Regions from separate parts of the Cronobacter malonaticus LMG 23826 genome, predicted to be linked through region 2. Evidence: predicted binding sites of a transcription regulator. Region 2 holds the regulator's gene; each other region holds the start of a gene.
The links. The regulator Fur, encoded in region 2, represses iron uptake genes when iron is present. The targets are predictions, from matches to a motif close to ATAATAATGAGAACNACTATCAA.
Positions count from the first base shown of each region.

Region 1: a site for Fur is predicted at 2,982-3,004, ahead of feoA (ferrous iron transporter A). Genes of this name have one in related genera too.
Region 3: a site for Fur is predicted at 8,977-8,999, ahead of exbB (tol-pal system-associated acyl-CoA thioesterase). Genes of this name have one in related genera too.

Region 1 covers NZ_CP013940.1:152,626-162,997, forward strand. Annotated here, with positions in the region: gene AFK66_RS00655 (YdgH/BhsA/McbA-like domain containing protein) at 1-29, shown strand, start outside; gene feoC ([Fe-S]-dependent transcriptional repressor FeoC) at 78-314, opposite strand; gene feoB (Fe(2+) transporter permease subunit FeoB) at 314-2,629, opposite strand; gene feoA (ferrous iron transporter A) at 2,656-2,880, opposite strand; gene AFK66_RS00675 (Tex family protein) at 3,443-5,770, opposite strand; gene greB (transcription elongation factor GreB) at 5,883-6,356, opposite strand; gene ompR (osmolarity response regulator transcription factor OmpR) at 6,654-7,373, shown strand; gene envZ (two-component system sensor histidine kinase EnvZ) at 7,370-8,716, shown strand; gene pckA (phosphoenolpyruvate carboxykinase (ATP)) at 8,777-10,372, opposite strand, start outside.
Region 2 covers NZ_CP013940.1:2,826,223-2,836,594, forward strand. Annotated here, with positions in the region: gene speF (ornithine decarboxylase SpeF) at 1-750, shown strand, start outside; gene potE (putrescine-ornithine antiporter) at 750-2,063, shown strand; gene pgm (phosphoglucomutase (alpha-D-glucose-1,6-bisphosphate-dependent)) at 2,139-3,779, opposite strand; gene seqA (replication initiation negative regulator SeqA) at 3,804-4,355, opposite strand; gene ybfF (esterase) at 4,539-5,306, shown strand; gene ybfE (LexA regulated protein) at 5,435-5,716, shown strand; gene fldA (flavodoxin FldA) at 5,878-6,408, shown strand; gene fur (ferric iron uptake transcriptional regulator) at 6,698-7,150, shown strand; gene AFK66_RS13355 (helix-turn-helix domain-containing protein) at 7,472-8,083, shown strand; gene AFK66_RS13360 (beta-N-acetylhexosaminidase) at 8,139-10,372, opposite strand, start outside.
Region 3 covers NZ_CP013940.1:465,847-476,218, forward strand. Annotated here, with positions in the region: gene treR (trehalose operon repressor TreR) at 1-946, opposite strand, end outside; gene AFK66_RS02185 (TetR/AcrR family transcriptional regulator) at 1,194-1,811, opposite strand; gene grxB (glutaredoxin 2) at 2,000-2,635, shown strand; gene AFK66_RS02195 (putative quinol monooxygenase) at 2,694-2,996, shown strand; gene AFK66_RS02200 (DUF3828 domain-containing protein) at 3,056-3,565, opposite strand; gene dkgA (2,5-didehydrogluconate reductase DkgA) at 3,642-4,469, opposite strand; gene yqhD (alcohol dehydrogenase) at 4,575-5,738, opposite strand; gene AFK66_RS02215 (AraC family transcriptional regulator) at 5,929-6,822, shown strand; gene yghB (DedA family general envelope maintenance protein YghB) at 6,851-7,504, opposite strand; gene metC (cystathionine beta-lyase) at 7,623-8,810, opposite strand; gene exbB (tol-pal system-associated acyl-CoA thioesterase) at 9,060-9,794, shown strand; gene exbD (TonB system transport protein ExbD) at 9,799-10,224, shown strand; gene AFK66_RS02240 (SDR family oxidoreductase) at 10,292-10,372, opposite strand, start outside.

The sequences.
Region 1 (10,372 bases), 1.6 Mb from region 2:
TTCACGCCACGGCGGACGTCTATAAATAAGACGTGTAGCACTAAGAAAAAGGGCGGGCATTATGCCCGCCCTGTCTGTTACCGCAATTGCCAGACCTCTTTACGGCACGCCTTGCCCTCCGGGCAGTGGCGGCAGCTGCCGCTCAGGCACGCTGACAGCCACTCTTCCTGACGTTCCGCTTTTCCCATCGCCTCCAGGCGGCTGAGCATCGCGTTGACCAGCGGCAGCGGGGTGGCGAGCTGTTCGCTGATACGCTGCGCGTCCATTCTTCCCGAGAGCGCCAGCAGATCGCGCACGTCGATTAGCGTTGCCATCAGTGACACTCCCCGGCGGGGGTTTCACAACAGCGGGCCTCGCGGCGCGGTGCCAGCAGGCTGACATCGACCCGGCTGCGCGCCCGGCGCAGCGTGGTCAGCAGCGCGATGTTAAACAGGATGACTGCCGCTATCGCCGTAAAGCTATAGAGCGAATGCGTCTGGAAGGTCGCGCCCTGGTAGAACAGCGTCGCCAGCGAATACGCGATATTCAGCCCCCAGAGAATTGAAAAGCCCATCCAGCCGCGGCTCGATTCGCGGGCGATAGCGCCCATCACCGAGATGCAAGGAATGTAGAGCAGCACGAAGATCAGATAACTATAAGCGGCGGCTTCGCTGCCAAATTTCGCGCTCATCACGCCCATCGCGCCGGTCGCCATCTCGCCGTCGCCTTTGCTTGCCTCAATCGGGTTCGCCAGCACGCGCAGGCTGAACGTGTCTTTCAGGCTCTGCCAGGTTTCCGCCAGCGCGCCGGTCAGCTCGTCTTTCAGGCTAAAGCTCGCGGCGTCGAACGGGGCTTCATGGATGTTTTCGGCGGTATAAAGCGTGTTCAGCGTGCCGACCACCACTTCTTTCGCCATCGCGCCGGTGAATAACCCGACGGTGGCCTGCCAGTTATCTTCATGAACACCGATGGGTTTTAACAGCGGCGTCAGTACACGGCTGACGGAGGCCAGTGCGGAGTCGTTAATGTTGTCCACGGTCTTGCCGCTGAACGAAAAGCTGTTCAGCGCGCCAATGAACACACTGACAATGACGATGACTTTCCCGGCGCGCAACACAAAGCCTTTCAGGCGCTGCCAGGTTTGCAGCAGCAGGCTTTTCAGGTGCGGTACGTGATAGACCGGCAGCTCCATCACAAACGGCGTGGCTTCGCCGCGCATGATCGTATATTTCAGCATCAGGCCGGTCAGAATGGCCATCACGATGCCGAGCAGATAGAGCGAAAAGACCACCAGCGCGCCCTGCTGGCCAAAAAAGGCGGCGGCGAATACCGCGAAAATCGCCAGCCGCGCGCCGCAGGACATAAACGGCGCCATCATAATCGTCATCAGCCGTTCGCGCGGCGCATCCAGCGTGCGCGCACCCATCACCGACGGCACGTTGCAGCCAAAGCCGACAATCAGCGGAACGAACGATTTACCCGGCAGGCCCAGCGCCTGCATGAGGCGATCCATTACAAACGCCGCGCGGGCCATATAACCTGAATCTTCAAGAAACGACAGAAACAGGTACATCATGCCGATTTGCGGCACAAGCGGCAGCACGGTGTTAATACCGCCGCCAATCCCCTGGGCCAGGAACAGCGTCAGCCAGGCGGGGAAATGCAACGTATAGCCAACCCATTGCAGACCGTGAATGAAAACTGCCACGGAGCCTGCGTCAAAAATCGGCTGCAACGCGCCGCCGATGTTAATGGCGAGCAGAAACATCAGATACATCACGCCAAGAAAGATGGGCAGGCCCAGAAAACGGTTGAGAATGATGTTATCCAGCGCGGCCGTGAGGCGGTGCGGCTCGGCGGTGAGGCTGTTACTGACGGCGTCGCAAATCGTCGAAATGCTCTGATAGCGGGCGTCAACGATGTGCAGCGCCGGGTCGTCAAGCTGGCTTTCAAGCTGCGCCTGGATTTGCGGGAGCCGTGCGGCGGCGTCGCTCGCAATGCTGCGGCTGTAGATATCGCCTTCGAGCAGTTGCAGCCCGAGCCAGCGGCGCTGCCGGGCGGGGAGGTCGCCGGGCATCGCTGCCGCCAGGGCTTCTGCCGCCTCAAAAAGCGGCGCCGGATAATGGACGTGCTCCATATTTTCGTTACGCTGGTGGCGATCAATGGCGAGTTTCAGACTGCCGATTCCGCGCGCGCGGGTAGACACCAGCGGCACCACCGGGCAGCCAAGGCGGGTCGCCAGCGCGTCAATATCAATGCGGATATTTTGCTTTTCAGCGATATCCAGCATATTGAGCGCGACCACGCATGGGATGCCAAGCTCCAGCAGTTGCAGCGTCAGGTAGAGATTGCGCTCAAGGTTGGAGGCGTCCACCACGTTTATCAGCATGTCCGCCTCACCGCTAAGGATGTAGTGGCAGGCGATCTGTTCATCGAGCGAGGTCTGCGAGGAGATAGTGGTGAGAGAGTAGGTGCCAGGCAAATCGACCAGCGTCACCTGATGATTGGTCGTCGCGAAGCTGCCTTCTTTACGTTCGACCGTTACGCCTGCCCAGTTGCCCACGCGCTGCCGCGCGCCGGTGAGCTGGTTAAACAGCGTGGTTTTGCCGGAGTTGGGATTGCCGATTAAGCCAATGGTTAATTTTTTCATTTGCGTTAACTCAACACAGAATAAGGTCAGCGGGCCGCTTCAACCTGCAAAAGCGCCAGATCTTTTTTTCGCAGCACCAGGCTTACGCGTCGGGTTTCGATATGAATCGGGTCGCCCAGCGGGGCAACGCGTTTTATCTCGAATGACGAGCCAGGCAACATGCCGAGTGATAATAATTTCTGGCGGTAAGCCGGGCTAATTTCCCGGGCAAAACCCGTAATTTTCCAGCTACTGTTAGGTGTGAATTGCATAGGACCTGCTTATTCCGAATGCGCTCAGCGGCGGTGAACCGTGGCGATACAACGGCCGGGAGCCGATTATTGCGCGGGAAGGTAGTGTTTATCTGATTAAGATGGTAATGAGAATGGTTTTTATCTTCAATAGAATATTGCAGCGCAGCGAGACTTTTTGAGGTTTATTTGTTCTGGCGCAAAAAATGCGGCATGAGGTATTTGCAATAAAACTTTTCAATTTATTTATGCTTTATTTTTTATTTAATTACATTTTAAGCCAATGGTGTTTTATTACTGCACGCATTTAGTGTGTTATTTATTTTCGCCTATTGTTATTTAAATGAAAAATGTAACCGCGTACATATTTTCATTTATTTCCGAATGTGAGGTTTTTTAATACGGCGTAGTGGTTTGGCCGTGGATGAAAGATGGGTGCGCTGCGCTTACCCACCTTACTGAACCAAAACGTCTGTCAAAACGTAGGGCGGGTAAGCGAAGCGCACCCGCCAGTGGCTTCATTCAAAAATAATAAAAAAGGCCGGTCTCCCGGCCTTTCTTGTTCCACTGCCACGACGGCGGATTACCGCTTTTTACCGAACGCGGCGGCGAGCGCGTCGCTCATCGCGCTGTTGCCGCCTGCGCCGCTGTCGCGCGCCGGTTTACGGTTATTCTGCGCCGGACGCTTCTGCGCCTCGCGGTTACTACCGCCGCCGCGCCGCGCGTTGCCTTCGCCTGGCTGCTCGTCGAGACGCATGGTCAACGCGATACGCTTACGCGGCAAATCGACTTCCAGCACCTTCACCTTCACGATATCGCCCGCTTTCACCACGGTGTGCGGATCCTCGACGAATTTGTCGGAGAGCGACGAGATATGCACCAGGCCATCCTGATGCACGCCGATATCCACAAACGCGCCGAAATTGGTCACGTTGGTCACCGCGCCTTCCAGCACCATGCCCGGCTGCAGATCGTTCATCGTCTCCACGCCTTCGGCGAACTGAGCGGTTTTGAACTCCGGGCGCGGGTCGCGGCCGGGTTTTTCCAGCTCTTTGATAATGTCGGTCACGGTCGGCACGCCGAAACGTTCGTCGGTAAAATCCACCGCCTTCACGTTACGCAGCGCGCTGCTGTTGCCCATCAGATCGCGCAGCGACTGCTCCGTCGCCGCCAGAATGCGCTCCACCACTGGATAGGCTTCCGGGTGAACCGTTGAGGCGTCGAGCGGGTTATCGCCGTGGTTAATACGCAGGAAGCCCGCGCACTGCTCAAACGCTTTCGGCCCCAGACGGCTGACTTTCAGCAACTGCTGGCGGTTGCGGAACTGACCGTTCTCATCGCGCCAGGCCACAATGTTCTGCGCCATCATGCGCGTCAGGCCCGCCACGCGGGTCAGCAGCGGCACCGACGCGGTGTTGAGATCGACGCCCACGGCGTTCACGCAGTCTTCCACCACCGCGTCCAGTTTACGCGCGAGCTGGCTCTGGCTGACGTCATGCTGATACTGGCCCACGCCAATGGATTTCGGATCGATTTTCACCAGTTCCGCCAGCGGATCCTGCAAACGACGGGCGATAGAGACCGCGCCTCGCAGCGATACATCGAGATCCGGGAACTCCTGCGCCGCCAGCTCAGAGGCGGAATACACCGATGCGCCCGCTTCGCTGACAATGACTTTCTGCGCCGTCACTTTCGGGAACTGCTTCTGCACGTCGAGGAAGAAACGCTCGGTTTCGCGGGAGGCGGTGCCGTTGCCGATAGCGACCAGCTCCACATTGTGCTTCTCGCACAGCGCGGCGATGACGACCGCCGCTTTCGCCGCCTGGCCGGTGTGCGGATAGACGGTATCGGTCGCCACCAGTTTGCCGGTGGCGTCAACCACCGCCACTTTTACGCCGGTACGCAGGCCCGGATCGAGGCCCATCGTGGCACGCAGCCCGGCAGGTGCGGCCATCAGCAGGTCGTGCAGGTTACGGGCGAACACGTTAATCGCCTCGTCTTCGGCGCGCTCGCGCAGCGTGCTCATCAGTTCGGTTTCCAGATGCATCAGCACTTTGATGCGCCAGGTCCAGCTCACGACGCCTTTACCCCAGCTGTCGGCCGGGGCATTATTCAGGCGCAGGCCAAGATGATCGGTAATAATCTGTTCGCAGTAGCTTTCGCGCGGTGGCTCGTCGAATTGCGGGTCGGCGTTCAGCGAGAGCTGCAACACCCCTTCGTTGCGACCGCGGAACATGGCCAGCGCGCGGTGCGACGGCACCGTGGCGATCGGTTCGTGGTGGGCGAAATAGTCGCGGAATTTCGCGCCTTCTTCCTCTTTGCCGGGCACCACGGTGGACACCAGATGCGCGTTTTTCCACAGGTAGTCGCGCACTTTGGCGAGCAGCGCCGCGTCTTCGGCAAAGCGCTCCATCAGGATATAACGCGCGCCGTCGAGCGCGGCTTTGGTGTCGGCCACGCCGTTATCGGCATTAATAAATTTTGCGGCTTCCGCTTCCGGGTCGTGGGACGGCTCGTTCCACAGCAGGTCGGCGAGCGGCTCAAGGCCCGCTTCAATCGCTATCTGTCCGCGGGTGCGGCGCTTCGGCTTGTAAGGCAGGTAAAGGTCTTCAAGCTCGGTTTTGCTCTGGGTGCCGGTAATGGCCGCCTGAAGTTCATCGGTCAGTTTGCCCTGATCGGCAATCGATTTGAGGATAGCCGCACGGCGCTCTTCGAGTTCGCGCAAATAACCCAGACGCGTCTCCAGCTGGCGCAACTGGGTGTCGTCCAGACCGCCGGTGACCTCCTTACGATAGCGTGCGATAAACGGCACGGTGTTCCCTTCATCAAGCAGGCGAATGGCAGCGTCTACCTGTTCAGCCCTGGCCTGAAGCTCACTGGCGATAATACGACTGAGCGAATCATTCATCATGGCAATATCATCTGTTATGTACAAAAAGTCAGGGCACAGTTATACGGACTGAAGGGTAAAAATGCCAGCCGTAGCCGCGCCCGTGGCGGGTTTCGGAGCTATCCGCAAAGGGCTACTTTACATACTCAATGGCGTTTACATACCAGGTGGCTTCGCCGCCCGGCGTCTGGACGGTCGCCACGTCGCCTTCCTCTTTTTTGAGCAGCGCGCGGGCCATAGGGGAATCGATGGAGATGTAATCTTTGCGCCCGAAAATCTCGTCATAGCCGACGATACGAAAACGCTTCACATCGCCGTCGTCGTTTTCCACCTCAACCCAGGCGCCGAAAAAGACTTTGCCTTCCTGCTGCGGTGAATAATCGACGATTTTCAGGTTCTCAAGGCATTTAGTGAGATAGCGCACGCGGCGGTCGATTTCGCGCAGGCGCTTTTTGTTGTACTGGTAATCGGCGTTCTCACTGCGATCGCCGAGGCTTGCCGCCCAGGTCACTTTTTTGGTGACTTCGGGCCGCTCCTCGCGCCACAGATAGTCGAGTTCTTTTTTGAGTTTTTCGTAGCCTTCGCGGGTAATTAACGGCGTTTTCATCGGCTGGCCTTCGCTGAGAATTTTAACGTCCGTACCTTAGCGGGCGCGCTGGCGAATGTGAAGTGCGGCCAGCATACGAAATGCGCCAGTTCGTTTATGATGAAAGCTGAGGTTAGCAGCGTCGTCAGATCGCCTTCTGGCGATACGTCGGTTTTGTGATGAAAAATGAAGATAAGCTGCTGTTAAATATGCTTTGTAACAATTTCGACTACAATATATACCAGATTTAACTCACCGGCTGACGCACACTTTTTTAGAATGGCGTTACAACTGTTTGAGCCTTTGGGAGTAAACACAATGCAGGAAAATTACAAGATTCTGGTGGTGGATGACGATATGCGCCTGCGCGCGCTGCTTGAGCGTTACCTCACCGAGCAGGGCTTCCAGGTGCGCAGCGTGGCAAACGCCGAACAGATGGACCGCCTGCTGACCCGCGAGTCCTTCCACCTGATGGTGCTTGATCTGATGCTTCCTGGTGAAGACGGGCTTTCTATCTGCCGCCGTCTGCGCAGCCAGAGCAACCCGATGCCTATCATCATGGTCACCGCGAAAGGCGAAGAGGTCGATCGTATCGTGGGGCTGGAAATCGGCGCCGATGACTACATTCCTAAACCGTTCAACCCGCGTGAACTGCTGGCCCGCATCCGCGCGGTTCTGCGCCGTCAGGCCAACGAACTGCCGGGCGCGCCGTCGCAGGAAGAAGCTATTATCGCCTTCGGGAAATTTAAGCTTAATCTTGGTACCCGCGAGATGTTCCGTGAAGATGAGCCGATGCCGCTCACCAGCGGTGAATTCGCCGTCCTGAAAGCGCTGGTCAGCCACCCGCGCGAGCCGCTGTCGCGCGATAAGCTGATGAACCTGGCGCGCGGGCGTGAATACTCCGCGATGGAGCGCTCCATCGACGTGCAGATCTCCCGTCTGCGCCGCATGGTGGAAGAAGATCCGGCGCATCCGCGCTATATCCAGACCGTCTGGGGCCTGGGCTACGTCTTTGTGCCGGACGGCGCTAAAGCATGAGGAAGCTGCGCTTCTCGCCCCGCAGTTCTTTTGCCCGCACGCTGCTTCTTATCGTCACCCTGCTGTTCGCAAGCCTGGTGACGACATACCTGGTGGTGCTTAACTTCGCCATCCTGCCGAGCCTCCAGCAGTTTAATAAAGTCCTGGCCTACGAAGTGCGTATGCTGATGACCGATAAACTGCAGCTGGAGGACGGGACGCAGCTGGTGGTGCCGCCGGCGTTTCGTCGGGAGATCTACCGCGAGCTGGGGATTTCGCTCTATGCCAACGAGGCGGCGGAAGAGGCGGGTTTGCGCTGGGCGCAGCATTATGAGTTTTTAAGCCAGCAGATGGCGCAGCAGCTTGGCGGCCCGACGGAAGTGCGCGTCGAGGTCAATAAAAGCTCGCCGGTGGTGTGGCTGAAAACCTGGCTGTCGCCCAACATCTGGGTGCGCGTACCGCTCACTGAAATCCATCAGGGCGATTTCTCGCCGCTGTTCCGCTATACGCTCGCGATCATGCTGCTGGCGATTGGCGGTGCCTGGCTGTTTATCCGTATTCAGAACCGGCCGTTGGTGGAGCTGGAGCACGCCGCGCTGCAGGTGGGTAAAGGCATTATTCCGCCGCCGCTGCGCGAATATGGCGCTTCCGAAGTGCGCTCGGTGACCCGCGCGTTTAACCATATGGCGGCAGGCGTGAAGCAACTGGCGGACGACCGCACGCTGCTGATGGCGGGCGTCAGCCATGACTTACGCACGCCACTGACGCGAATTCGTCTGGCGACGGAGATGATGAGCGAAGGCGACGGCTACCTGGCCGAATCTATCAATAAAGATATTGAAGAGTGCAACGACATCATCGAGCAGTTTATCGACTACCTGCGTACCGGGCAGGAGATGCCGCTGGAAACCGCCGATCTTAACGCGGTGCTGGGCGAGGTGATCGCCTCGGAAAGCGGCTATGAGCGCGAGATAGAAACGGCGCTGCAAAGCGGCGAGATCCCGCTGCGCATTCATCCGCTGTCCATTAAGCGTGCCGTGGCGAATATGGTGGTTAACGCCGCGCGCTACGGCAACGGCTGGATCAAAGTGAGTAGCGGCACGGAACTCAACCGCGCCTGGTTTCAGGTGGAAGATGACGGGCCGGGTATTGAGCCTGCCCAGCTCAAACATCTGCTGCAGCCGTTTGTGCGCGGCGACAGCGCCCGCAGCACCAGCGGCACCGGGCTGGGGCTCGCGATTGTGCAGCGTATTATCGACAATCACCATGGCCTGCTGGATATCGGCAAGAGCGAGCGCGGTGGGTTACGCATTCGCGCCTGGCTGCCGGTGCCGGTGGGTACGGCGGTGGTTAAAAACAGCTAATTTTCTCTCGTCACGCCATAAAAAAACGGCTCCTTTACGGAGCCGTTTTTATTCAACCTGTTAGCGTTGCGGGCCTGCGCTCACCAGCGCGGCGCCGGCAGGCGTGTCGGTGTATTTCTCAAAGTTGCTGATGAAGAGCTGCGCCAGCTGCTGCGCTTTCTCCTGCCACTGTTCCGGCGAGGCGTAGGTGTTGCGCGGGTCGAGAATGCGCTCGTCGACGCCCGGCAGGCTGGTCGGAATCGCCAGATTAAACAGCGGCAGCGTAAAGGTTTCCGCGTCGTCCAGCGAGCCGTTGAGGATGGCGTCTATAATCGCGCGCGTATCCTTAATGGAGATGCGTTTGCCGGTGCCGTTCCAGCCGGTATTGACCAGATACGCCTGCGCGCCCGCCGCCTGCATGCGTGTTACCAGCACTTCGGAGTATTGCGTCGGGTGAAGCATCAGGAAGGCCGCGCCAAAACAGGCGGAGAATGTCGGCGTCGGCTCGGTCACGCCGCGCTCGGTGCCCGCGAGTTTCGCCGTAAAGCCCGAGAGGAAGTGATACTGCGTCTGGCTGGCCGTCAGGCGCGATACCGGCGGCAGAACGCCAAACGCATCGGCGGTCAGGAAGATAACTTTGGTCGCGTGGCCCGCTTTCGACACCGGCTTCACGATGTTGTCGATGTGATAAATCGGGTAGGAGACGCGGGTGTTTTCGGTTTTAGAGGCGTCGTCGAAATCGATGCTGCCGTCGTCACGCACGGTGACGTTTTCCAGCAGCGCGTCGCGGCGAATGGCGTGATAAATATCCGGTTCGGCTTCTTCGGAGAGGCGAATGGTTTTGGCATAGCAGCCGCCTTCGAAGTTAAACACGCCGTCATCGTCCCAGCCGTGCTCGTCATCGCCGATAAGACGGCGTTTCGGATCGGTGGAAAGCGTCGTTTTGCCGGTGCCGGAGAGGCCAAAGAATACCGCCACATCGCCTTTTTCACCGACGTTCGCCGAGCAGTGCATCGAGGCGATGCCTTTCAGCGGCAGCAGGTAGTTCATAATCGAGAACATGCCTTTTTTCATCTCGCCGCCGTACCAGGTGCCGCCAATCAGCTGCATCCGTTCGGTCAGGTTAAAGGCTACAAAGTTCTCAGAATTCAGCCCCTGCGCCTGCCAGTCCGGGTTCGTGCACTTCGCGCCGTTCATCACGATGAAATCCGGCTCGAAGCCTTCCAGTTCATCATCGGACGGGCGAATAAACATGTTTTTAACGAAATGCGCCTGCCAGGCCACTTCGGTAATAAAACGCACCGACAGGCGGCTGTCCGGGTTAGCGCCACAGAAGGCGTCGATGATGAAAAGACGTTTACCGGAGAGCTGCTGCGTCACCAGGCCTTTCAGATGCTGCCAGGTTTCCGGCGTCAGCGGTTTGTTGTCGTTTTTGCCTTTGCCGTTATCGGACCACCACAGCGTATCGCGCGTGGTGTCGTCGCGAACGATGTATTTATCCTTCGGCGAACGGCCGGTAAAAATGCCCGTGTCGACGGCGACCGCACCCAGATTTGTCAGCACCCCGCGCTCGTAACCCTCAAGCGACGGGTCAAGCTCTTCGCGATAAAGGGTGTCGTAATCGGGGTTATAAACCACCTCCTGGACGTCGTTGATACCGTAAGCCTTGAGATCCTG
Region 2 (10,372 bases):
GGCTACGCGCCGCACCAGTATTTCGTCGACCCGTGCAAGCTGCTGCTCACCACGCCGGGTATAAATACCGAAACCGGCGAGTATGAGGCTTTCGGCGTACCCGCCGCCATACTCGCAAGCTACCTGCGCGAAAACCATATCATCCCTGAGAAGTGCGATCTCAACTCGATTCTGTTCCTGCTGACGCCCGCTGAGGAGATGAGCAAGCTGCAACAGCTGGTGGCGCAGCTGGCGCGCTTTGAAGCGCTGCTGGAGCGCGACGCGCCGCTCGCCGACGTGCTGCCCTCGCTCTTTAAACAGCATCAGGCACGCTACGAAGGCTATACGCTGCGTCAGCTCTGCCAGGAGATGCACGACTTTTACGCCAGCCGTAACGTCAAACAGCTGCAAAAAGAGATGTTCCGCAAAGCACATTTCCCGCGCGTCGCCATGAGTCCGCAGGCGGCCCACCAGGCGTTTATTCGCGGCAATATTGAGCTGGTACGTCTTGAACAGGCCGAAGGCCGTATCGCGGCGGAGGGCGCACTCCCCTACCCGCCCGGCGTGCTGTGCGTGGTGCCCGGCGAAATCTGGGGCGGCGCGGCGCTGCATTATTTTCAGGCGCTGGAAGAAGGGATCAACCTGCTGCCGGGCTTCGCGCCGGAGTTGCAGGGCGTCTATGTCGAAACCTGCGATGGCCGCCGTCAGGTTTGGTGTTACGTGGTCAGTGAAACGCCTGCGCCGCAACCGCATACAGAAGGAGCGTTATGATGAGCAAATCCAACAAAATGGGCGTCGTGCCGCTGACCATCCTGACCATGGTCAACATGATGGGCTCCGGCATTATCATGCTGCCGACCAAACTCGCCGAAGTGGGCACCATTTCCATTATCTCCTGGCTCGTGACCGCCGTCGGCTCGACAGCGCTCGCCTGGGCGTTTGCCAAATGCGGGATGTACAGCCGTAAATCGGGCGGCATGGGCGGCTATGCGGAATACGCCTTCGGCAAATCCGGCAACTTTATGGCGAACTACACCTACGGGGTGTCGCTGCTTATCGCGAACGTAGCTATCGCCATTTCCGCGGTCGGCTACGGCAGCGAGCTGTTCGGCGCGGCCTTAACGCCGGTGCAAACCGGGATCGCCACTATCGGCGTGCTGTGGATCTGCACCGTCGCCAATTTTGGCGGCGCGCGTATTACCGGCAAGCTCAGCAGCGTGACCGTCTGGGGAGTGATCATTCCGGTGGTCGGGCTGTCGGTCATCGGCTGGTTCTGGTTCAGCCCGACGCTGTATGCCGCCTCGTGGAACCCGCATCACGTGCCGTTTTTCGATGCGGTCGGATCGTCTATCGCCATGACGCTGTGGGCCTTCCTGGGGCTGGAATCAGCCTGCGCCAATACGGAAGTGGTGGAAAACCCGGAGCGCAACGTGCCGATTGCGGTACTCGGCGGCACGCTGGGCGCGGCGGTGATTTATATCGTCTCGACCAATGTGATTGCGGGCATTGTGCCGAATCTGGATCTGGCCCACTCCACCGCGCCGTTCGGGCTGGCGTTCGCGCAGATGTTTACGCCAGGCGTCGGGAAAATCATTATGGCGCTGATGGTGATGTCCTGCTGCGGCTCGCTGCTCGGCTGGCAGTTTACCATCGCCCAGGTGTTCCGCTCCTCCGCCGATGAAGGCTATTTCCCGAAAGTCTTTTCCCACCTGAGCCGCGCGGAAGCGCCGGTCAAAGGGATGCTGACGATTGTGATTATCCAGAGCGGCCTGTCGCTGATGACTATCAGCCCTTCGCTTAACAAGCAGTTTAACGTGCTGGTGAACCTGGCGGTGGTGACGAATATCATCCCGTATATTCTGTCGATGGCAGCGCTGGTCATTATTCAGCAGGTGGCGAAAGTACCGCCGCGCAAGGCGAAACCGGCGAATCTGGTGGCGCTGCTCGGCGCGATTTATAGCTTCTACGCGCTCTACTCGTCAGGCGAAGAAGCGATGCTGTATGGCGCGATAGTGACGTTTATGGGCTGGACGCTGTACGGGCTGGTGTCGCCGCGCTTTGAGCTGACCAATAAGCACGGTTGATGAGAGGCATCACGGTGAAAACAAAACGGCAACCCGAAGGTTGCCGTTTTTCGCGTCTCCTGTTCAGGAGCGCATTTATGCGTTTTTCAGCACTTCGCTGACGATTTCGACCGCTTCTTTCTCGATCTGCTTGCGGTGTTCTTCACCGAGGAAACTTTCGCAGTAGATCTTGTACGCGTCTTCGGTGCCGGAAGGACGCGCCGCGAACCAGCCGTTCTCGGTCATTACTTTCAGGCCGCCGATAGCCGCACCGTTGCCCGGTGCGGCCGTCAGACGCGCGGTGATGGGGTCGCCCGCCAGCGTACTGGCGCTGACCATTTCCGGAGAGAGCTTCGAGAGCGCCGCTTTCTGCGCGGAGGTCGCGGAAGCCTGGAGACGGTTGTAGCTCGGCGCGCCGAAACGCGCGGCCAGCTCGTCATAGTGCTGCTGCGGGTTTTTACCGGTTACAGCGGTGATTTCCGCCGCCAGCAGGCACATGATGATGCCGTCTTTATCGGTGGACCACGGCGTGCCGTCAAAGCGCAGGAAGGATGCGCCCGCGCTCTCTTCGCCGCCAAAGCCGAAGCTGCCGTCGTAGAGACCGTCAACGAACCATTTAAAGCCAACCGGCACTTCCACCAGCTTACGACCCAGCGCGTCCACCACGCGGTCGATCATCGCGGAGGAGACCAGCGTTTTGCCAACGGCCACGTCCTGGCCCCACTGCGGACGATGCTGGAACAGGTAGTTGATCGCCACCGCCAGATAGTGGTTCGGGTTCATCAGGCCCGCAGGCGTGACGATACCGTGGCGGTCGTAATCCGGGTCGTTCGCGAACGCCAGGTCGAACTTGTCACGCAGCGCCAGCAGACCGGCCATCGCCGATTCCGACGAGCAGTCCATGCGGATTGCGCCGTCTTTATCGAGGTGCATAAAGCGGAAAGTCTGATCCACCTGATCGTTAACGATGGTGAGATTGAGCTTGTAGTGCTCCGCGATACGCTTCCAGTATTCGATACCGGAGCCGCCGAGCGGGTCGACGCCAAGCTTCAGGCCCGCTTTCTGGATAGCGGCCATATCGACGATTTCTGCAAGCCCTTCGATAAACGGCTGCACCAGATCTTTTTCCTGAATGCGGCCGCTCGCCCAGGCCTCGTCCAGAGAGATGCGTTTCACCTCTTTCAGGCCGTTCGCCAGCAGTTCGTTGGCGCGGTTTTCGACCACTTTGGTGACGTTGGTGTCTGCCGGGCCGCCGTTAGGCGGGTTGTATTTGATGCCGCCATCGTCCGGCGGGTTGTGCGACGGGGTGATGACGATGCCGTCGGCCTGCGCGCCGCCGCGTTTGTTGTGTTCAAGAATGGCATTCGAGACCGCAGGCGTCGGCGTATAACCGTTGTTCTCCTGCACGATGATATCGACGCCGTTGGCGGCCAGCACTTCCAGCACGGAGATAATCGCAGGCTCGGAGAGCGCGTGCGTATCTTTACCGACATAGCACGGCCCGGTGATGCCGTTTTTCGCACGCTCTTCGGCGATCGCCTGGGCTATCGCCAGAATGTGCGGCTCGTTAAAGCTGTGGCGCGCGGCGCTCCCACGGTGGCCGGACGTACCGAACTTCACCGCATGTTCCGCATTACCCACTTCCGGCTTCAGCACGTAGTACTGTGCGGTAAGCTGGGCGACGTTGATTAAATCACTCTGTTGTGCAGGCTGTCCCGCACGGTTATTGACTGCCATGGCCTGGTCCTTCTGACGCAAGAGTTAAATGGTGCCGCAAACCTTCTCAATCAATTCCGCCGGGAACTGCATGGTCTGCATGATGTGTTCGATCATGCTGCATTTGCGGCCTGTATTCGTATTCGTAATCACCCAGTACGGCGTGCCCGGCACGTGGCGGGGTTTCGTCTGGTTACCACTTTGCAGCAGCGTTTGCTCGTCACCAGCGAAATAGACGCGGGTACGGCCGTGTAACGACTCGGTCGCTTCGGCAAAAGTATTTGCATCCAGTGAATAGAGTGTAGACAGCACCAGCATAAAACGATTGACCGCGCGTTTTTGTTCGGCGTATTCATCCGATAACAGCAGTTCACGCATCGCTCGCACGCGGTCGCGCGCCGGGTTCACTGGCTTTTCAGGCTCAGCGGCGGGCGCAACAGTGGCGGGAGTCTCTGCTTTGGCGGGTGTAGCGGCTAATTGCGAGGAGGCGGAAAATTTCAACATGCGCCGTAAAATGTCGGACGCGCTTTCGCCAATATGCAGGGTGTGGCTGGCAATGTAGCGATACAGCTCGTCATCAACTTCAATCGTTTTCATCTTAATCCAGTGCGATATCTTTTCTGAATACAAGTCGTTGGGAGTATAAAGTTAAAACCCAACAGCGGATAGCGTCAAACCAGGAAGGCCGCAAAAGTCGGAATTAACTGGAACCTTGCAGCCGGGCGGCAGAATGGTCAACATGATAACCTAACCTGTCAGTCGCCAAAAAAGAACTTTGCCATGAAATTAAATACCCGCACGCAATCTGCGCAACAACCGACTCAAAATACACCGATTGTGTTAATTCACGGGCTGTTTGGCAGCCTGGATAACTTGGGCGTGCTGGCCCGCGATCTGGTGGCGGATCATGACGTTGTGCAGGTTGATTTGCGAAATCACGGGCTTTCCGGGCGCAGCGAGACGATGGATTATCCGGCGATGGCGCAGGATATTCTCGAAACGCTGGATGCGCTGGGGCTGAATAAGGTGATTCTTATCGGTCATTCGATGGGCGGCAAAGCGGCGATGGCGGTGACCGCCCTTGCGCCGGAGCGCATTGAAAAGCTGGTGGCGATTGATATCGCGCCGGTCGATTACCAGGTGCGCCGTCACGATGAAATATTCACAGCGGTGAACGCCGTGAACGACGCGGGCGTCACCTCTCGCCAGCAGGCGGCGGAGATTATGCGCCAGCATATTGCTGAGGAAGGCGTGGTGCAGTTTCTGCTGAAATCGTTTGTCGATGGCGAGTGGCGCTTTAACGTGCCGGTGCTGTGGAACCAGTATTCGCATATTGTCGGCTGGGAAACGGTGCCAGCCTGGCACGGCCCGGCGCTGTTTATTCGCGGCGGTGCGTCGCCTTATGTGGAAGAGGCGCACCGCGAGGCGCTGCTCTCACAATTCCCCAAAGCCCGCGCGCATGTGATTGCGGGCGCAGGCCACTGGGTGCATGCCGAAAAACCGCAGGCGGTGCTGCGCGCGATTCGTCGCTTTCTGGAAACTGATTAAAAACAGACCGACCGGCGCCCTCGCGCGCCGGATGCGTTGGCGCGCTTCGCTGCCTCATGTATGATGGCGCGCTGAAATACCGCCGGGCCACGCCACGGCAGCCTGTTTCCCCTGTCTATACTCATACCATGGCAAAAGAACAAACGGACCGCACAACGCTCGATCTCTTCGCGGATGAACGCCGTCCGGGCAGACCGAAAACCAATCCGCTGTCGCGCGACGAACAGCTGCGCATCAATAAGCGCAACCAGCTTAAGCGTGACAAAGTTCGCGGGCTTAAGCGCGTGGAGCTGAAGCTGAACGCCGATGCGGTAGACGCGCTGAACCATCTCGCGCAGGCGCGCAATATCAGCCGCAGCGAGCTGATAGAAGCGATGCTGCTCGCGCAGCTGAAAGCCTTGCAGGAGTAAGGTCTGGTCTGAATTTTACCCAAAAGGACGGGGCAATGTAGCAGAGAGTGCACCCGGCGCCTGATACCGTTTCCGCACCTTCTTCTGTTCTGCTATGATTGCCCTATCTGTGGGCGTTATGCCAGCACCATTACATTTAGATTCAAGAGGTTATTCTTCTTATGGCAATCGTAGGCATCTTTTTCGGCAGCGACACCGGCAATACCGAAAATATCGCAAAAATTATCCAGAAACAGCTCGGGACTGACGTTGCTGAAGTGCATGACATTGCTAAAAGCAGCAAAGAGGATCTGGAAGCGTTCGATATTCTTCTGCTTGGCATCCCGACCTGGTACTACGGCGAAGCGCAGTGCGACTGGGACGATTTCTTCCCGACGCTCGAAGAAATTGACTTCAACGGCAAGCTGGTAGCGCTCTTTGGCTGCGGCGACCAGGAAGATTATGCAGAATACTTCTGCGACGCGCTGGGCACCATTCGCGACATTATCGAACCGCGCGGTGCGACCATCGTTGGCCACTGGCCGACCGAAGGCTACCATTTTGAAGCCTCTAAAGGTCTGGCGGACGACGATCACTTCGTTGGTCTCGCGATTGACGAAGATCGCCAGCCGGAACTGACCGCTGAGCGCGTTGAAAAATGGGTCAAACAGGTTTCCGAAGAGCTTCATCTGCAGGAAATCATCAACGCCTGATGATAAGCGGCGCGGGCACCGTTCCGCGCCGTTTGATAGATAAAAGCAATGAAAATAATTGCTACAAATTTTTAACTTTCCCTCACTACGCTGTACAATGGCTTTCTTAATTATCAGGCTCTCCACGTGAAAACGCTGGCTGGCCCACGATTTTTAAGCTCTTTTTTGCCGGACGCTTGCGGTTTTCATTTAGGCATGTCAGTTCTATAATGAGACGCATTCATCTTCGGCGTATCCGATGTATCGCTCCCTTCCGGAGCGAGTCGTTAAGCAACAGGACAGATTCCGCATGACTGACAACAATACCGCATTAAAGAAAGCCGGCCTGAAAGTCACGCTTCCTCGATTAAAAATCCTCGAAGTGCTGCAGGAACCGGTCAATCATCATGTCAGTGCGGAAGACCTCTATAAGCGTCTGATTGACATGGGTGAAGAGATTGGCCTTGCCACGGTCTATCGCGTACTTAACCAGTTCGACGATGCCGGCATCGTCACTCGTCACAACTTCGAAGGCGGTAAATCCGTTTTTGAGCTGACGCAACAGCATCATCACGATCACCTGATTTGCCTCGATTGCGGCAAAGTGATCGAATTCAGTGATGACTCTATTGAAGCGCGTCAGCGTGAGATCGCCACGCGCCATGGCATTCGCCTGACCAACCACAGTCTCTATCTGTACGGTCACTGCGCGGATGGCGACTGCCGCGAAAACGAACACGCCCACGAGGCTGGCGGGAAATAACACTCGCACATTGCATCATCCAGGCCGACATTTGTCGGCTTTTTTATTGCCTGAAAACGCTGCACCGAAAACAGAAATGTATTTTTTTAGATAAACTTAAAAAGTTAGGGTATTTTAATACAGCGCACAATGCTTAATTAAACCACATATATTTTATTAAATCGAAATTCAGAAAAGATAAATATCTTTATCACTCAATCGTTTAGACATCAGATTATCCCTGTTTCTTCTTTTATCTCTCCTGCCCCTTATTGCAGCAATAAAAATCCATCCATTAAGATACAGCAACGATTTAATTTTATTTTATATAAGGTAACCAACATGGTCTTACCCCCTAAACCGCTTGCTGAGATTTACCGTATCGCGGATATTTTCAATAGCTACGGCAACTGGTCTCGTGCAGAAAAAAATACGCTGATCCCGCTTCGGGACGGGGAGATCTGCATCATTCGCGGCGGTCAGTTCTCTCTGATGCGCCAGAGCGATCGACTGCTTATCGAAAAAAGCAGTGCGCCGTCGGTGCTGGGTCTGGCGAGGAATTTAGGTAAAACTCAATTCGCCAAATTACAGGCGGATTCTGAATGTCATTATCAGTTAATTCCTTTTGATTATTTCATTCAGGAGATCGAAAAAAATCACTGTCAGTTACATCTGCTTATTTTGTCCTCATGGATTATTAATATGCTTTGCTATCGTGAAGAAATTATGATGGGGCGAAACAGCTATAGCATGATTAAAGCAAATATCGATTGTCTGGCGGCAATGGATGAGTTCATGCGCAACCGGATTAACGTGGCTGATTATATTGTTAAAAAAACCAACCTTTCCCGCAGCATGGTGATGAAAACCCTTTCTCAGTTGCGCGGTGCGAAAAATATTGAGATAAGCAAAGGCAAACTGGTCGCGGTTCACCATCTGCCTGAGTCGCTGTAAGGCATACGGCACCCGACATGAAAAAGCCAGCCCACAGGCTGGCTTTTTTATTGCGTTACGGCTGTACGTTATCAACACGGCTGTAGCGTTTACCGTCACTGCTGACGCTGCGGACCTGCACGGCACCCGTCACGCGTGGCGGCTTCGCATCGTCGTAGCGCTGCCAGCGCGCGCCGCCGTCAGTGGAGTATTCCATTGCAACACCAGGTAAGCTGTTGTTCATCCGCAACACGCCGTTGTTAATCCGCGCGCCCGGTACCGGCAGGCGGAACTGCACGCCCGCTTTTTCGAGCTTCGGCAGTTCACGGCTGCCCGCCAGGTTCGCAAAGCGCGTCCAGTCGTCATGAAGCGCTTTTACGTCCACCAGATGGGTCTCGCCGCCTTTATATTCGCGACCTGCCTGATAATCCTGCTCCCAGGCGGCGCGATGCCAGGCGCGCTCCGCAACGGAAAGCAGACGCGGGTACATCATGTACTCCATTTGTTTATCGGTGCGTACCACTTCACTCCAGAGCTGCGCCGAGAGGCCATACGCACCTGGCCACGGCTTGTCAGATTTTGCGCTGAACGCGTTGCCGTCGCGATCGACAGAGGTTTCGGCGTTTTGCGGCAGGTTATCCGGCGCGAAGCTGAAAATCTTGCGCTCGTCGCTAAAGCGCGTGCCCCAGTAGTAGCCGCTCTCGGCCGGGTTTACTTCGTTCGGGAAATCCAGATAGACATAATCCGGGTTAGAGACCACCACGCGAAAACCTTTATTCGCCCAGTCGTTCGCTGTATCGAAACCGCCCCAGTAGAGCGTGTCCCAGAAGTTGACGTTAACGTGCGAGGTGGCGAACGCGCTGGCGTCTTTCGCATCTTTTAGCCCGTCCTGCCACGCCTGCATGGTGTCGATGCCGTGCGCCTTAACGAGCTTGCTCACTTGCGCGCCAAAGTAGCTGGAGAGGTGTTCGACATCAGCCACCACGCCGTCCTGCACCATTTTTTGACACACTGGTGAGCGCGCCCAGGGCTTGTCCTGACGGCTCTGGTCGATAATCCCCTTCCCGGCTTCCGGTTTCGTTTTATCCGTATAACCCGCGCCGAGGTAGATATTTTTCGCCTCATCGCCGCCGAAATGCCAGGTGGTGAGCGGCTGCCCGGCCTCTTTGTGCATCTGCTGGATCTCGCCAATCACTTTATCGACAAAGCGGCGCGAGGAGTCGAGGCACGGATTGAGATAACCGGTGCGGTTGTAGTACTGCACGCCAGTGGTGATGGACGTATCTTTCGGGTCGAGCAGGCGATACTGGTTCGCCTCTTCGGTTTTACCGGCTTTTTCCAGCCTGTCGTAACGCGCTTCCATCGCAATCACCGCCGCGCGGGCGTGAGCGGGCATGTCGATTTCCGGGATCACTTCTATCTGGCGCGCGGCGGCATATTTCACAATCTCAATATAATCCGCGCGGGTGAAGAAACCGCTGCCATTATTGTTCGTATCAGGCCCGGAGCCGAGCTGCGGCAGCAGGCAGGTTTTTTCGCTGAGATCGTGACAGCGCTTCGCGCCTGTGTCGGTCAGCTCCGGCAAGCCCGGAATCTCGATACGCCAGCCTTCGTCATCGCTCAAATGGAAATGGAATTTATTGAGCTTATAGGCCGCCATCTGGTCAAGCAGGCGTAGCACAGCGGCTTTAGTGTGGAAGTTGCGTCCCACATCGAGTTGAATGCCGCGATAGTCAAAACGCGGCGCGTCCTGCGCGTCGAGCATGGCGATTTGCTTCGCGCCCTTAGCCGGGATCAGTGACAGCAGCGATTGCAGCCCGTAAAAGACGCCCGCGCGGTCATAACCGGTAATCGTCGTCTCTTTTGGCCCGATATGCAGCTGATACGCGCCGGACACCGCCTCGTTGCCAGTAAACGCGTGGCTGGTGATAGCGGTACGTACCGGATAGCCTGCATCAGTTTTTATACCGAGCAGCGCGAAGCGGGCGGCTACCGCCTCCTGCGCGGGTTTGTCGAGCGCGGACATATCAAGCTGAACGCCCTTGTCCAGTGAGACATTTTGCCCGTGTACTTTGACGTGCCGCGGCGTAGGCACGATCTGCCCGCGCAGGCTCTCTGCGTTCAGCGTTTTAACGTCGCTGTTTTTATCGAATCGCGCTTCGGCGGTCATCAGGATATTTTTATCGTCCGGTGTGCGTTTCCACTGATCTTTCAGCGGGCTGACAAAATCGGTCAGCGTTTCGGTATCGGTACTGGCGATAACCTTCGGCGCGCCGTCGTCTGCCGTGACATACCAGCGCGGCAGCACGT
Region 3 (10,372 bases), 1.9 Mb from region 2:
AGCCGAGACGGGCGGGGATCACTATCTGGCGCGGATCGGCGCGGCCGGTTATCTGATCGATAAGCTGTTTCGCCGCCGCGCGCCCGGCTTCACCATAACCGGGATCGACCGCGATCGCTTCAGGGTGCAGGAATTTGAGCAGCGGCGTGTTGCCGACGCTTGCAAGCTGTACCGGCGCGCCGCCACGCTGCTGGAGATATTTACTGGCGCCGATGGCAAGGGTATCGGTGGCGCAGACCAGCGCGGTGGTTTCTGCGTCCAGTACATCGGCGGCGTGTTCATAACCCTGTTTCATGGCAAGCCCTGGCAGGGTGTCGCGGGGCGTTAACGCGTGCTGTTTACAGAAATGAAGATACGCCTCATGGCGTCGCTTGCCGGTCGTGATATCGCTGTGCGGCACGCCGAGAAAGCTGATGTGGCGGTGACCGTTGTCATACAGGCGCTGCATTAAGAGCCGTATCGCGCCGTCATCCTCGTAGCAGACCGACGCGAAGCCCGCCGCGTCGCGCGCCATCAACACCAGCGATTTTTGCCAGGCGGCGGTCATCGCCTCGCTGATGCCGCTAAAGCCGAACAAAATCACACCGTCGATATGGCGGCGGCTCAGCACGCCTAAATGCTCCTGCACCAGCGCCGGCGAAAAACGGCTCTCCAGCATGATGGGATCGTAACCCTGTTCATACAGCGCGGGCAGAATGGTCTGTACCGCCAGGTTTTCCGAGAGTGAATCCAGACGGGTGACGATAATCGCGACGACTTTATCGCTCTGTCCGCGCATCGCGCGCGCCGAGCGGGAAGGGGAGAAGCCTTGCTGGCGCATCACCGCCTCGACCTTTTCGCGGGTGCGTTCGCTGACGCCGCTCTCGTTATTGAGCACGCGCGACACGGTGGATTTCCCCACGCCGCTTAAGCGCGCAATGTCTTTAATGGTGAGGCGGTGTTGCATCGTCCATTCCTCTGGCTGGCGGTCTGTAAAAGCGATAATGCGTAAAGGTAATGCCCCGTGCGTGCGGCGCAATGGGCATAATCTGGTTCAGGGGCGCTTTAGCGCGTATATAGCCAACCATTGTGCCTGACGTCACAAAGCGAAGCGTCGGAAGGTATCTTCGCCGATGATTTTTGGCTTATCAATCATTGTGCTGCGGATTTGTGCGCCTGGCGCGAGTCACCGGGCGCAGGCGGCGGGAAAAGCGTCAGACGTCGTGATGCTGGCGACGTAACCAGATGCCCTCGCACAAGAGCTGCGCACAGCCGAGCGCCAGCGCCTCCGGGACTGCCTCATCCGCCGGGACGCGCGCCATCTGGTCTATCATGCCCACGCAGCAGCGCGCCATATGCAGCGCGTCGATATCGCTGCGAAACAGGCCGAGCGTCTGCTCACTGGCGATATTACTGGCGATAGCGTTGACCAGCGTCGCTTTGGTCTGCGTGCAGCCTGGCGGCTGAAAGAAGCCGATTTCGGTCAGCGCTTTGTCTTCGGCAAGAAAATTCAGCAGTTTGAGAAAGCTATTCTGCACGCTTTTCACCAGCGCTTCGCCTTCGATACGGTCGCGGATCAGCAGCGTTTCGGTGAGCCGCTCCAGGCGCAGGCGAAACTCGCTCACCAGCTCTTCATAAGCGGCTTCTTTACTGGCGAAATAGAGATAAAACGTGGGTTGGCTCAGACCGCTCGCTTTAACGATATTGCTGACTTTGGTGCTGTGATAGCCAAGCCGCGCGAACTCGGCGCAGGCATGTTTCAACAGGCGACGGCGGGTGGCGATGCCCCGTTTCGGTTTCCGGCTTTCCGGGTGGTCAGCGTCAGTCTGCAAATCCTCTCTCCCTGGGTCACGTGAACGGCGTAAGCTTACTGCAAGCCAGACGGCAAAGGTATCGCACCAGGCGTTTTCGTCGCGCTTGTCACGCAAACGCGTTATGTTACTATCGAGTAAGGTTACTCATCAGTAGTCTTTTTTGCGAGCGATAACAGATGGTCGCCGCGCCTTCCATGGAGAATTGCATGAAGCTGCATATCTACGAGCACTGCCCGTTCTGTGTCCGCGCCCTGATGATTTTCGGCCTGAAAAAGCTGCCGGTTGAGGTGTGCGTCATTATGGAAGGCGACGCCGAGACCCCGACCCGCATGGTCGGGCGCAAAGTTGTACCAATTCTCGAAAAAGACGACGGCACGTATATGCCGGAGAGCATGGATATCGTGCGCTACATGGATGGGCTTGCACAGCCGCGCGTGGCCGACGCGCCGGTAGATGAAGCGATTAAACAGTGGTGCGAGTCGGTATCGACCCCGCTGTTTAATCTGGCTATCCCGCGTTTTACCGAGGGCGATTTCGCCGAGCTGGCGACCCCGGAGGCGCGTCGCGCCTATACCGCGCGTGAAGAGAAAGCGTTTGGCGATTTAGCCGCGCTGCGCGCGCAGACGCCAGCGCTGCTGGCGCAGGTGAATTCAGAACTGAACGCGCTGGAGCCGCTGGTGGCCGGACGGCACGCCATCGATACCACCGATTTTATTCTCTTCCCGCTGCTGCGCTCGCTCACGATTGTCAAAGGCGCGGCGTTCGGCCCGCAGGTGAGCGCGTATATCGAGCGCGTGTCGGCACAGACAGGGGTGGCGCTGTTAAGCGCCCAGGCGAAATAAACGCGACGGGCAGAAGGCGCGCCGCTTGTCCTGGTAAATATGATTGCAGGAGTACAACATGACCGTTCCGGTAGTAGCTATTTTCGTCAGTAAACCTGGCAAGGAAGAGACGCTTGAGCAGCTGTTTCGCGGCGTCATCGAAAAAACGCATGCCGAAGAGGGCTGTATCGTGTATCAGCTCAACCGCGACACGGAAAATCCGCGCCGTTTTGTCTGGACGGAAGAGTGGGAAAGCCGCGAACTGCTGCAAAAGCATTTACAGTCGGCGCACATCATTCATCTCTTCTCGGAGCTGCCGAAGTACATCGAAACGTCCAGCGTGATGATGCTCGATAAACTCGCGGGCGGCCCGGCGAAGTAACGCGGCCGCAGACACAAAAACGGCTTGCCAGTGGCAAGCCGTTTTTTATTACGAAGGTCTCAGGGAGAGACGGTATCGTTGTTCGTGCTATCGGCGCGCAGCTGCTGGCCGCTCTCCTGCAACGATTTATAGAGGCTGCCGTTGCCGTTCATGATGTCATCGATGCGCCAGCGGCCTTTCTCGTTAATCAGCGCGAAACTCTGGGTGGTGGCATCCGGTGAGCTGCGGAACGGGCGGAAAGTAATGGTGGCGTTGGCGTGTGTCGCGTCGCTGTTAGTGACGTTTATCTTATCCACGGCCAGATCGTCCCAGTCCTGGCAATAGCAAATGGGATCGTAATCGAGAAAGCCGACTTCACCGCCGGAGAGACGGGTATCTTCTTCCACCAGGCTTAGCAGTCGATCGGAGAGGATCTGCTGCTCGCCTTTGCTTGCAAAATCCACCGGTTCATTGCCTTTGGCATAGCTCTGGTAGAGCGATTTCAGAAATTGGGTGGGGGTCTGTGCATTCCCCTGCGCCAGCGTGCTGGCGGAAAAAAACAGCATAACTAACGCTAAGCGGTGCTTCATCGGAACTGATCCTCAAACGTCCGTAAACAGGCCTGCGTAGTATGCTGTTTTTTCTTTTTGCCGCCAACTGGCGCGATTAACCGCCGAACTGTTCTGGATCCGGGCCGAGACGTTTGCCCTGGTCGAGTTTCGCGATTTCACTCAGTTCGTCTTTATCCAGACGGAAATCCCAGACGTTAAAGTTTTCCGCGATGCGCGTCGGGGTGACGGATTTCGGGATAACGACCAGGCCGCTGTCGAGGTGCCAGCGAATCACAATCTGCGCCGGGGTTTTGCCATATTTATCCGCCAGCTCGCGAATAATTTTCTGATCAAATACGCCTTCGCCGCCCTGCGCCAGTGGGCTCCAGGACTCCGTCTGGATCTTGTGCGTGGCGTTCCAGGCGTGCAGCTGGCGCTGTTGCAGCAGCGGATGCAGCTCAATCTGGTTAATCACCGGCGTTACGCCCGTTTCGTCGATGATGCGTTGCAGGTGCTCAACGTTAAAATTACACACGCCGATGCTCTTGATGAGTCCTTCCTGCTGGAGCTCAATCATGCCTTTCCAGGCCTCGACATAGCGGTCGATAGCCGGCACCGGCCAGTGCATCAGGTAGAGATCCACATAGTCGAGTTGCAGCTTTTCAAGGCTCTCTTCCAGCGCCTCGCGCGGACGCTTCTGATCGTCGTTCCAGAGTTTGGTGGTGATGAATAACTCATCGCGCGCAACGCCCGCGCTTTTCAGCGCGTCGCCCACGCCTTGTTCATTCTTATAGGCCGCTGCGGTATCGATGGAGCGGTAGCCCACCTCCAGCGCCTTATGAATCGCGGTGACGACATCTTCGTTCGTCGCCTGCCATACGCCGAGGCCGAGCTGGGGCATCAGGTTGCCGTCATGCAGCTTAATTACGCCTGGATTTGCCATATTTCCTCCTTTTGAGCTAACACACCGGGGCAAGCTGCCCCGGCGCAAGTCAGTGAGTTAAGTCTGGTCGAAATAGCCAAAAACGAAAGTTTGCCGGCAAAAAGCTTAGCGGGCGGCTTCGTAAATGCGGCGGCTGACGTCGAGCGTAATATCGTTGTGCTCGCCAAGCGCGGTGAGACCGTGCTCTTCAAGCTTCGCCAGCAGCGCCGGAATAGTGCTGCCGTCCAGACCGTAATCGCTCAGGCGGGTTGGGGTGACCATGGTTTCAAAGAAGCGGCGGGTGGCGGCAATCGCGGCGTCGATGCGCTCATCGTCGCTGCCTTCGGTGATATTCCAGACGCGCTCTGCGTATTGCAGCAGTTTGGCGCGCTTCTCATTGCGCTTCTCGTTCCAGAGTGCCGGCAGCACAACCGCCAGCGTCTGGGCGTGATCCAGGCCGTGCATCGCGGTCAGTTCATGGCCGAGCATATGCGTCGCCCAGTCCTGCGGCACGCCCGCGCCGATAAGGCCGTTCAGCGCCTGGGTCGCGGCCCACATCAGGTTGGCGCGCACGTCGTAGTTTTCCGGCTCTTTCAGCGCTTTCGGGCCTTCTTCGATAAGCGTCAGCAGAATGCCTTCCGCGAAGCGGTCCTGAATTTTAGCGTTCACCGGATACGTGACGTACTGCTCGACGGTGTGAACAAAAGCGTCCACCACGCCGTTCGCCACCTGGCGCGGCGGCAGGGTGTAGGTGTAAACCGGGTCGAGAATGGCGAAGCGCGGCTGAACATGCGCGGAGTGGAACGCCTGTTTGTCGCCGGTAGCGCGGCGCGAAACTACCGCGCCTTTGTTGGATTCCGAGCCGGTCGCAGGCAGCGTCAGGACGGAGCCCATCGGGATGGCGCTGGTGATTTCGCTACCGCGGGTTTCGAGGATATGCCACGGATCGCGCGAGGACGGATAGTGCGCGGCGGCCGCGATGAATTTCGTGCCATCAAGAACAGAACCGCCGCCGACAGCCAGTAAAAATGTCACTTTTTCTTTACGCACCAGATCAACGGCGTTCATCAGCGTCTCGTAAGACGGGTTGGGTTCGATGCCGCCGAACTCCAGCACGTCGAGGCCGTTCAGGGCGCTGTAAACCTGATCGAGCACGCCGGTTTTTTTAACGCTGCCGCCGCCGTAAGTCACCAGCACGCGGCTGTCTGCCGGAATGAGCGCGCGCAGTTCGCTGATGGCGCCTTTACCAAAGGCGATATGGGTCGGGTTATGGAGGTTAAAGTTGTTCATCGAAAACTCCTTCTGGAATAAACGTCACGCATCAGGCGTGCAGGGTTGACGACTATTCTCGGCGCGGGGGCGTACAGCCTCAATGCTCATTCCTGCCTTTCTCTTGCCCATTTCTCTTTACCTCTGGAGGAAAACGCATTTTTTGCGCACACTGGCAGCCGGATGAAAGAGCGACCGGGAGCCGCAGCTAATGAACCGCGATGCAATATGTCGGAATATCACCGAAGAGATTAAACGCTTAAAAGAGAAAGAAAAAACGCTGAGCTTTTTGCCGCCGGAGATCCGCCTGCTGTACGGCACCACGCCCGGCGCGCGCACGCCGGTGATTTACCAGCCCGGCATCATATTTCTCTTTTCCGGCCATAAAACGGGTTATCTCAACGATAAGGTTTTCCGTTACGATCCGCGTGAATATCTGCTGCTGACGGTGCCGCTGCCGTTTGAGTGCGAAACCTTCGCCACCGCGGAAGAACCGCTCGCGGGCATCCGCATTAATATCGATTTACTACAGCTGCAGGCGCTGGTGATGGAGATTGGCGAGGATGACCATTTCCGGCCTGCTTCCTGTTCCTGCGGGATTAATTCCGGCGTGCTGACCGATGACATTCTCTGCGCCGTCGAGCGGTTGCTGGAGGTGTTAGAGCAGCCGCTGGATGCGCGCATTCTTGGCAAACAGATTGTGCGTGAAATTCTCTACCACGTGCTGAAAGGGCCGGGCGGCGGGGCGCTGATGGCGCTGGTAAGCCGCCAGACGCATTTCAGTCTGATAAGCCGTGCGATAAGGCGCATCGAAACCCGCTACGCCGAAAGCCTGACGGTCGAGCAACTGGCGGCGGAAGCCAACATGAGCGTCTCGGCGTTTCACCATAATTTCAAAGCGGTGACCAGCACGTCGCCGCTGCAATACCTGAAAACCTGGCGGTTGCAGAAGGCGCGGCTGCTGATGGCGCATAACGGCATGAAGGCCAGCGCAGCGGCGATGCAGGTGGGGTATGAGAGCGCGTCGCAGTTCAGCCGTGAATTTAAACGCTATTTCGGGGTAACGCCGGGAGAGGATGCCGCGCGCCTGCGCGCGCTGTCGTGAGCGGAGTTTGCGCTCCGCCCGGAAAGACTTACTGCGCTTTTTTCTTTAATACCACCAACAGCGCGCCAAGCAGGCCGATGACCAGCAGCGCGATGGGCAGGATCATCAGGAAGGTCATCACCTGATCTTCATGGCGTTTCACAAACGGGATCATGCTGAGCGCATAGCCAAAGCCGGTCACCACGCCGACCCAAATCACGGCGCTCAGCCAGTTGAAGATCTGGAAACGACGGTTAGACAGCCCTGAGATGCCTGCCATCGTCGGCAGCAGCGTGCGTACAAACGCCAGGAAACGGCCGGTCAGCAGCGCCAGCAGGCCGTGGCGATCGAACATGCAGGTGGCGCGGTGATGGTATTTCGCCGGTAGCTGCGCGAGCCAGCCGCGCACGACGCGGGTATTGCCGAGCCATCTTCCCTGGACGTAGCTCAGCCAGCAGCCGAGGCTGGCTGCACTCGTGAGGATCACAAGCGTCGGCACAAAGTCCATCACGCCCTGCGCTATCATCGCGCCCGCCAGCAGCAGCAGGCTGTCGCCCGGCAGAAACGACGCCGGCAGCAGACCGTTTTCTAAAAACAGCGTGGCAAACATCACGCACCAGACAACGCCAACGACATGCGGGTCCGCCAGCGCGGCAAAATCGTGATGCCAGAGCGCAGCGATAATATCCTGGATAACAGCCATGGGAGATCCTGTGGAACAGCGGAATTGCCTTATTGTACCTCTAAATGGGCCGTTACATCTGCACTACAGGTTCAACAAACCCTCTCTTTTCCTGGGATAACGCGGTTTTTTTTTCACTTCAGGCGATACGACGGAAGGCCGCGTCCAGATCGGCGATTAAATCTTCCACATTTTCCAGCCCGATATGCAGGCGCACCAGCGTGCCGGTGAAGTCCACGCCGCCCGCCGGGCGGATTTCAGCAAGCTCTTCCGGCTGGTTGGCGAGGATCAGCGATTCATAGCCGCCCCAGGAATAGGCCATGCTGAAATGCGCGAAATTATCGAGATAATGCGCCAGTTCCGCGTCGCTAAGGCGTTTGTCGAGAATAAAAGAGAAGAGGCCGCTGGCCCCGCTGAAATCGCGTTTCCAGAATTCATGGCCTTTGCTGCCCGGCAGTGCCGGGTGATTGACGCGCGCCACCTGCGGGTGCGCCGCCAGCCACTGCGCCACGCGCAGGCCGCTTTCATGATGCTGGCGCAGGCGCACCGCCAGCGTGCGCAGGCCGCGGCTGGTGACATAGGCGGAATCGGCGTCCGCCATCTGGCCCATCAGATAAGCGTTCTCGCGAAGCGTATCCCAGCAGCGGGCGTTGGCAACCGCGGTGCCTATCATCGCGTCCGAATGCCCGACCAGATATTTGGTGCCTGCCTGGATCGAGATATCGACGCCGAAATCGAGCGCCTTAAAAAGAATGCCCGCCGACCAGGTGTTGTCCATCATGATAATGGCATCCGGCGCGGTGCGGCGTACTGCCGCGACGATCGCGGGCACGTCGTGTACTTCCATCGTGATGGAGCCAGGCGATTCCAGAAACACCACTTTGGTGTTCGGCTGAAGGTGCTTTGCGATGTCATCACCCGCCAGCGGGTCGAACCAGGTGGTGGTGACGCCAAACTTAGTGAGAATTTTGGTGCAGAAATCCTGGGTCGGCTCATACGCGCTGTTAGTCACCAGCACATGATCGCCCTGTTCGACAAACGCCAGAATCGTGTTGGCGACCGCCGCCGCGCCGCACGGGAACAGCGCGCAACCCGCGCCGCCTTCCAGCTCGCACATCGCCTCCTGAAGCGAAAAATGCGTCAGCGTGCCGCGTCGACCATAAAACAGTTCGCCCTGCGCGCGCCCGGCGGTGGCCTGCTTTTTCGCGTCCACGCTGTCAAACACCAGCGATGAGGCACGCTGAATCACGCTGTTCACCGAGCCTTGCGTGTAACGTTTTGCGCGCCCGGCCTGTACCAGCGCCGTCTCAATGTGTTTGTCGGTCATGGATTTCCCCTGTCTGAACGTCTGGATGTCTAAAACTACGTTACCACGGAAAATCGCCATCGCCTCGCGCTGTTTTCGTTCTGGCCTTAAAGATGAAAAAACGTCATCTGAACGCCTTTCCTGTCTGAGCGCAAAGAAAAAAATTTCGCGCTGGCGCACCATGCAAATACTAATGAGAACTACTATCAATTCGATGTCATTTTGATATCATTGTGAGCAGTTTTGTGACTTTCGTCCTGGAGATGCACAGTGGGAAATAATTTGATGCAGACGGATCTTTCCGTCTGGGGCATGTATCAGCATGCCGACATCGTGGTGAAAATCGTCATGATTGGCCTCATTCTGGCGTCCGTCGTGACCTGGGCGATTTTCTTCAGTAAAAGCGTTGAGCTGTCCGGCCACAAACGCCGCCTTAAGCGCGAACAGCAGGAGCTGGCTGGTGCCCGCACGCTGGACGACGCGCGTGAAATGGCCGAACGTTTCGGCCCGAAAAGCCTGAGCGCGCGCCTTATCGAAGAAGCGCAGAATGAGCGCGAGCTTTCGGCAGGTAGCGAAGATAACGAAGGCATTAAAGAGCGCACCGGTTTTCGTCTTGAGCGTCGCGTGGCGGCGGCAGGGCGTCACATGGGGCGCGGCAACGGTTATCTCGCGACCATCGGCGCGATTTCGCCGTTTGTGGGTCTGTTCGGCACCGTGTGGGGCATCATGAACAGCTTTATCGGCATCGCGCAGTCGCAGACCACTAACCTCGCGGTGGTGGCACCGGGTATCGCCGAAGCGCTGCTCGCGACGGCCATTGGTCTTGTCGCCGCTATCCCGGCGGTGGTTATCTATAACATCTTCGCGCGCACTATCGGCAGCTATAAAGCCACGCTTGGCGATGTGGCAGCCCAGGTACTGCTGCTGCAAAGCCGCGATCTGGATCTCGAGGCGAGCGCCCAGGCGCAGCCGGTGCGTACCGCTCAAAAACTGCGTTTAGGTTAATCCTATGGCGATGCGTTTTAACGAAAATCTCGATGATAACGGCGAAATGCACGAAATTAACGTCACGCCGTTTATCGACGTGATGCTGGTGCTGCTGATTATCTTTATGGTGGCGGCACCGCTTGCGACGGTCGATGTGAAGGTGAATCTGCCGGCCGCGTCCAGCCAGCCGCAGCCGCGTCCGGAAAAACCGGTCTATCTGTCGGTGAAGGCGGATAAAACGATGTTTATCGGCAACGATCCGGTGACGCGTGATTCGATGATTAGCGCGCTCGACGTCCAGACCGGCGGCAAGAAAGACACCACGATTTTCTTCCGCGCGGATAAAACCGTCGACTACGAAACCATGATGAACGTGATGGACACGCTGCATCAGGCGGGCTATCTGAAAATCGGCCTGGTCGGGCAGGAAGTGACGAAGGCGAAGTAACGCTTACGCCTTCAGCCAAAGAAAAAGCGCGGCATAAGCCGCGCTTTTTTATTGTCCGAAGGGGAGATTAGCTCAGGTGCTCGCCGCCGGTGACACCGTGAACTTCGGCGGTGACATAGCTCGATTCCTGGCTTGCCAGATAGACGTA